One region of the Rhodococcoides fascians A25f genome, then DNA from elsewhere that is predicted to be linked to it. Evidence: predicted binding sites of a transcription regulator. Region 1 holds the regulator's gene; the other holds the start of a gene.
The links. The regulator LexA, encoded in region 1, represses DNA repair genes until DNA is damaged. The targets are predictions, from matches to a motif close to CGAACANNTGTTCG.

Region 2: a site for LexA is predicted at 1,404-1,417, ahead of BH93_RS26030 (HNH endonuclease signature motif containing protein). Genes of this name have one in related genera too.

What each region holds. Positions count from the first base shown of each region.
Region 1 covers NZ_CP049744.1:3,174,434-3,178,030, reverse strand. The annotation lists gene BH93_RS14920 (uracil-xanthine permease family protein) at 1-434, shown strand, start outside; gene BH93_RS14915 (acyl-CoA dehydrogenase family protein) at 584-1,726, shown strand; gene lexA (transcriptional repressor LexA) at 1,804-2,481, opposite strand; gene BH93_RS14905 (hypothetical protein) at 2,861-3,256, shown strand; gene nrdR (transcriptional regulator NrdR) at 3,358-3,597, shown strand, end outside.
Region 2 covers NZ_CP049744.1:5,544,752-5,548,348, reverse strand. The annotation lists gene BH93_RS26030 (HNH endonuclease signature motif containing protein) at 1-1,389, opposite strand, end outside; gene BH93_RS26025 (hypothetical protein) at 1,523-2,110, opposite strand; gene BH93_RS26020 (hypothetical protein) at 2,133-2,537, opposite strand; gene BH93_RS26015 (hypothetical protein) at 2,530-2,910, opposite strand; gene BH93_RS26010 (MSMEG_0572/Sll0783 family nitrogen starvation response protein) at 3,183-3,597, shown strand, end outside.

The DNA.
Region 1 (3,597 bases):
CCCTGGCCGGAGCCGCTGGTGGCTCGGGCACCACCACCTACGCGGAGAACATCGGGGTCATGGCCGCCACTCGCGTCTATTCGACAGCCGCGTACTGGGTCGCGGCCTTCACGGCGATAGTGCTGGCGTTCTCGCCCAAGTTCGGTGCCCTGATCTTCACCGTCCCCGACGGCGTCATCGGGGGAGCGACCCTGGTTCTGTACGGACTCATCGGGCTACTGGGCGTTCGGATCTGGACCGACGCCAAGGTGAACTTCGCCGATCCGGTCAACCTGATCGTCGTCGCGGCGGCGCTCGTCGCGGGCATCGGCGACCTCACGCTGTCGGTGGGCTCGGTCGAACTCGGCGGTATCGCGTGGGGTTCTCTGGGCATCCTGCTGGGCTATCCGATCGTCTCGGCGCTCGCGAAAAGTACCGCCGACCGGCGGACCTAGCGGGGGCGGTCACGGATCGCGCACGTTTTGGTCATCGACCTTCGCTGCACCCCGAACGTACTGTTGGAACGTGACGTCAGTCGTACCGACGACCGCGAATGACACCGTTCACAGGTAGACGTCGGTATGCACCGAACAAGGAGATCTGCGTGGAACGCACACTTTTCGAGCCCGAGCACGAGCTGTTCCGGGAGTCGTACCGGAAGTTTCTCGAACAGCACGTAGCCCCCAATCACGCGAAGTGGGAAGAGCAGAACATCGTCGACCGCGGCGTCTGGGTCGAGGCCGGTAAGCAGGGCTTCCTCGGAACGGCTGCACCGGAGGAGTTCGGCGGCGGCGGCGTCAAGGACTTTCGGTACAACGCCATCGTCACCGAGGAAACCACTCGCGGCGGCTACAGCGGCATCGGCTTCACCCTGCACAACGACGTCGTCGCGCCGTATCTGATCGAGCTGGCCAACGACGAGCAGAAGCAGCGTTGGCTCCCCGGATTCTGCTCGGGTGAGCTGATCACCGCGATCGCCATGACCGAGCCGGGTACCGGAAGCGACCTGCAGGGCATCAAGACCAAGGCCGTTCGCGACGGTGACGACTGGGTGCTGAACGGATCGAAGACGTTCATCACCAACGGAATCAACGCCGATCTGATCATCGTCGTCGCCTGCACCGACCCGGAGAAGGGTGCTCAGGGCTTCAGTCTGCTGGTCGTAGAGCGCGACATGCCCGGTTTCGAGCGCGGCCGCAATCTCGACAAGATCGGGATGAAGGCCCAGGACACAGCCGAACTCAGCTTCACCGACGTTCGCGTGCCCGCGGCCAACCTGCTCGGTGAAGAAGGCATGGGCTTCATCTACCTCATGCAGAATCTTCCCCAGGAACGGCTCTCGATCGCTGTTGTCGCCGCTGCGGCCATGGAATCGGCGCTGGACATGACAATTCAGTACTGCCGCGATCGCAAGGCGTTCGGCAAGTCGATCGGAAAGTTCCAGAACACCCGCTTCGTGTTGGCGGAGTTGGCAACCGAGACCACCGCCACCCGCATCATGGTGGACAAGTTCATCGAACTGCTCAACGCGGGCACCTTGACCGTCCAGGAAGCCGCCATGGCCAAGTGGTGGACCACCGAAAATCAGGTCAAGCTGATCGACCGGTGCCTGCAGTTGCACGGCGGCTACGGCTACATGAAGGAATACCCGATCGCCAAGGCCTACATGGACTCTCGTGTCCAGACGATCTACGGCGGCACCACCGAGATCATGAAAGAGATCATCGGCCGCGGATTGAACCTCTGATCTGCTGATCCGACGAACGCGAAGGGCCGCAGCACAATGTGCTGCGGCCCTTCGCGTGTCACTGCAGAGACGTCGCCCTACAGCTTGCGCATCACGGTGACGACCTTGCCGAGGATGGCAGCGTTGTTACCCGGAATCGGCTCGAACAGCGGGTTGTGCGGCAGCAGCCACACCTCGCCCTTCGACCGCTTGAACGTCTTGACGGTGGCCTCGCCGTCGATCATCGCGGCCACGATGTCTCCGTTGTCGGCCACGGACTGCTGACGGACCACGACCCAGTCACCGTCGCAGATCGCTGCATCGATCATCGACTCGCCGACGACCTTGAGCAGGAACAGCGAACCCTGACCGACCAATTCGCGGGGGAGTGGAAAGACATCCTCGACGGCCTCTTCGGCCAGGATCGGTCCACCGGCTGCGATTCGTCCCAGAACCGGCACGAACGTGGGGGTCGGTAGGCGGTCCTGTTCCTCGGACGAACCGTCGACCGCAGCAGCAGCTTGATCGGCCTGCACCTCGTCGAGGCCGCGAACGTCGACCGCGCGCGGGCGATTGGCGTCGCGCCGTAGGAATCCCTTCCGCTCCAGAGTGCGTAACTGATGGGCAACGGACGACGTCGACGTCAGGCCGACGGCGTCACCGATCTCACGAATGCTGGGCGGGTAGCCGCGCTCGGTCACCGAAGCTCGAATGACCTCGAGTACCTTTCGCTGTCGCTCCGTCAGGCCGGCGCTGATGTCGGTGCCGACTTCCATGGCCTTGGGCGTCGGTTCCGCGGCAGGCTTCCCTGCTGCGGCCTTCGCGGGCGCGGAAGCGGTCGTCTTGGAACCCGTCGTCTTGGAACCCGTGGTCGACCTCGTCGAGGTCTGGTCCTTCATGCTGTCGGCCTCCTGCTGATGTCCTGGATCCGGTCTGCGTGGTTCGGTCTGCGCGGACTGGAGTTGATGGTGTCGACTCGTGTGGCGTGTGGTTTCTGACACGAATCTAGCGTGTATCAGCTGTTGAATCAAACATCTGTTCGACTCGTGTCGCGTTTTCTACAGACTTTGTCGGAGCCTCGTGATAGAACTTCGAACAAGCGTCCATCGAACGCCTGATCGAACAATCGATCCAACGAGCGAAGACGAGGTTCCGATGACCATCACCACCGATCGCCCCACCACCGCAGGTGTCCGTACCCGGTCCACTGTCGTCGAGCGTCGTCGCCGTGCTCGTCCCGCGCTGCGGAGTTCCATCGCGACGCGCGGTGCGCGAACGACTCCATGCCTGCCGGTTCTGGAGCCGTCCTGGACCGACGTCACCGACCGGGAGGCCGCCGATCGCGAATTCGACGAGACCTCGGCGCACTTCGCCGGCCAGCCGGTCCGGATGCGATCGCTCGTGCTGTGGGTGCTTGCCGTCGTCGTCGTTGCCGGTGGCCTGATCGGAATCGCGAACCTACGAGCTGCGTCGGCCGACGCAGGGGTGCAGCCGGCGGGTGTGGTCGAGGTTCACGACGGAGCTGTAGTCGAGTATGCGCCCGGTAGATGACCACCGGCCCCATCGCACCCGCCCATGACTGAGTATCCTCGACTGACTGCCCCGACACGTATGTTCGACGTCGGCGCATCGGCTACGACGGAGGCTCCTTCATGCATTGCCCGTTCTGCAGGCATCCCGACTCACGCGTGGTCGATTCGCGTGAAATGGACGAGGGGCAGGCAATTCGGCGTCGTCGCTCCTGCCCGGAATGCGGTCGGCGATTCACGACCGTCGAGGCTGCAGTGCTCGCTGTCGTGAAGCGCAGCGGTGTCACCGAACCGTTCAGCCGTGAGAAGGTCGTCAAGGGAGTGCGCAGGGCGTGCCAGGGCAGAGATGTCGACAACGACGCG
Region 2 (3,597 bases), 2.4 Mb from region 1:
GTGGTTGTCTGCGGCGATGAACACTTCCCAATCCGAATGGTGGATGAGTCGGTGGTGGAATCCGCAGAGCAGGACGAGGTTGTTCATGTCGGTGGGTCCGCCGTCGGTCCAGTGCCAGATGTGGTGACCTTCGGTCCAGGCGGCGGGTTTGCCGCAGCCGGGGAACGCGCAGCCGTGGTCGCGGGCGGTCAACGCTCGTTTCTGTTTCGCGGTGACGGTGCGTGCGGTGCGGGCGAGGTTGATCGGGGAGCCGTTCTCGTCCATGACGATGGCGGTGAGGATGCAATCGCAGGCCAGTTGGCGGGACGTCTCGCGGGAGAGTGGTCCCATCCAGGGGAGCCACCCGACGGTGGTGCCGTCGCCGAACAAGTCGCGATACGCGCCACGATCGGCGGCCGGTCCACTGTCGCAACCGTCAGCGTCACCGTCGCTGCCTTCATCGCAATCATCGCTGCGGCCACTGGCACAATCATCGCTGCGGCCACTGGCACAACCATCGCTGCTGCTGCTGTCGCCATTACCACTGCTGCAGTCGGATTCGGTTGCGGTGCTGCCATTCTCGTTGCCGTTGCCGTTGCCGTTGCCGTTGCCGTTGCCGTTGCCGTTGCCGTCGCCGTCGTCCTGGCCTCGGCGGAGGTCGACGAGGTCGCGGAGGGTGATGTGCAGGTTGACGTGCGGCTTCTCCCCGCCTTCGGTGGGTCGGTTGCTGGAGGCGAGGTAGCGGTCGAGGATGTGCCCGAAGGCGTCGGCTCTGCGCCGGGCGGGGCTGCGTTCGTCGGGGGTGCCGTCGGCGGCCGGGCGGGGTTCGGTCAACGGTGACAGGGCGGTGAGCAGTTTTTCTCCGGTGATGGCGTCGAGATCCATCTTCGCCACGAGACGTCCGTTGAGGGTGGTGGAGGCGAAGAGTTCGTTGCGGTCGGTGTCGTCGGGTGGTTTCTTGGTGCCGTAGGTGTCTTCGAGTTTGGTGATCGCTGCGCGTAGTGGGCCGGTGCGGGCTCCGGGTCCGGTGGCGGCGGTCAGCAATGCTGCCCTGGCAATGTCCTGGCCTTCTTGCGGGAGGTTCTTCGGTGGTGCTTCGGCGAAGGCAAGAATCAACGCGGCGTGGTCGACGGAGATGCTGCCGGTGTTCACGGCGTCGGCGATGTCGGGGAAGTTCTTCAGTCCGCGGGCGAGAGCGACGATTTTGGTGGCTTTACCCGGGGAGAGCAGGGTGGTGGAGGTCAGCCACCCTGCAGGGCCGGGGAAGCCGAGCTTCTCGCGGGAGACGCGAGCATCGATCTCGGCAACGAGAGCAATGCGGTGGGCTTCCAGGAGTTGGATCTGGTGGGAGGCCGCGGTGGCGGCAGCGAGAAGCTCGCTTTCGCTTAGTTGCCAGATCGCGGTGGTCATGGCGATAAGTGTATCGAACGCCTGTTCGATAAGCAATGGTAGTCGAATCGAAAACTGTTGCCTTACACAAGGATTCGAGAAAGCAAACCTGTCGGTGGGGTGTGTTAACAGCCACGTCGAGAGTCGGAGATCTTCACGCTTCCTCGGGATCCCAGCTGACCGGACCGCGCAGACGTACCGTCGCATCGCTGTAGGGATCGAAATTCGACCTCGAAGTCGACGTACTCGGGGGCCGTACCGAACCGGGCTTCGAGGTCTGTGGACCGTTCGTGGTCTTCACGCGCGTCAACTCGCGTCGCATCGTCGCGGGCCAGATCTCGAAGAGATAGTCCTCGACCGGTTCGCTCACGTCCGAATCCCAATGGGTACCTCTACCTATCGAACTCACGCGAACTCCCAAAAAGCCGCTCACGGGCGGCGAGACCGTAGTCGCGTCCGTACCTACGTACCCCAGCGCGGAGACGAAAGTTAGCGTCGCGTCCACGGCGATCGAGACCTCGGCCGCGTCCTCCCACGACCCGTCGATTTCGACTGCTGGTGCTTGCGCTAGGACGTCGACGGCAACGCGAACGGGCCCCGATGCAATTCCCGTGTGGACGTGAATGCAGTTGTCGGAGGCGTCGATCAGCTCGCCGAGGGCGCCCGGGGGCACCGGCTCACTGTGCGCCGCTGCAAGCGAGAACAGGTGGTAATCGACATCGACGGTCGTCCAGGCGGTCATGGCCGATTCTGGCCACAGACCCCTACCGCTGTCGAGTCTTTCGCAACCACCACAGTCCCGCGATGGGGAGCACCACCGGGATGAAGACGTAGCCGGATCCGAAGTGCGACCACACCGTCGGCTCCGGGAAGTCCTGGGGCTGGATGTAGCTGAGGGTGCCGATGCCGATGACTCCGACGAGTTCGATGATGCAGGACACCGTCACCACGCGTCGGGATGCTTCGGTTGCCCTCGCCAGTCCCACTGTCGCGATGATGTAGACCACCGCAGCGAACGCCGACAGGAGGTACGCCACCGGTGCGTTGTCGAATCGGGTGGTGAGCTGCACTATCGAGCGCGATGTCGCGGCAACGGCGAACACCGCGTAGACGGCGATGAGAAAGCGCCCGAAGCCGGTGCGCGTCGCTTGCTGGAGGTTGTCAGGCATATCCGGCCCAAATCTGGCTCAGGCGCAGCACCATGGCTGCGAGGGTGAGGACGGCGACGAGCAGCACCGCTGTGCCGCCGCGGGAACGGTCTCCCAGGGACCACCACGTTCCCAATGGAAGCAGGAACAGCAGTCCGACGAGATAAGAGCCGAACGTCAACCGGTGTATCTCGCGATCCGAGGTGAACATCATGACGAACCCGATCACGGCCTGAAGCGCGACGACGGCCTCGGTGGCTGCGATCGTCCAGAACAGTGCTCGGTCGGCCTTGTTCTTCAACAGAACGGGCCGGTTCGTGGCGAGCTTCACGAGCACCCAGATGCCCACTACCAGGGACAACGCGTACAACAAGCCGGTGACGGCGCCGATCATCGTGTTCCTCGTCCTGCTCGCTATGGATGGGTGGACCGGCCTTCACAGTAGCCGCGTAACACCACGTCAACACTGTGAGGCCCTCGAAACACGGCGTTGTTCCGAGCGTGACCAACCGGAAATGGATGGGGCTTGTACTTGTCCCATGGCCGAAGAGGATCTGCTCTTTCGCCGGACATGACCTCTCTTCCTCAGGTGGCCATCGACGCCCACCGCATCTCGAGTAGTTGCCCATTGCATTCAGCCAGCTCTGCGAACCTCAGGAGACACCAGTGTCAGACCTCGACCAGTCCATCGCCGAGAACATCAAGAAGTCCCTCGAAGAGATCCCGCACCCGTCACTTCCCAAGGGCAGCAACATCTACGGCTCTACCAAGATCTTCCCCGACTACAAGGCCGAGAACGGCGAAAGCTACTTCACGCTGGTGCACGGCATCGCCCACGAGTCCTCGGTATCGTTCGTCGCGGTACTCCAGGCGACGCGGGCCCTGCGCAAGGGCTTCGAGTCGGCCATGTACTTCTACGGCCCCGGTGCCATCAATTGCCTTGCCACTCGCGGATTTCCGACCACCGGTGATTCCGGCTTCCCGGGCGAGCAGAACATCAACGATTCCCTTGCGACGTTCATCGCCGAGGGCGGCACGGTGTTCTGCTGCCGCTTCGGGCTGGCTCTGCACGGCGGTCGTG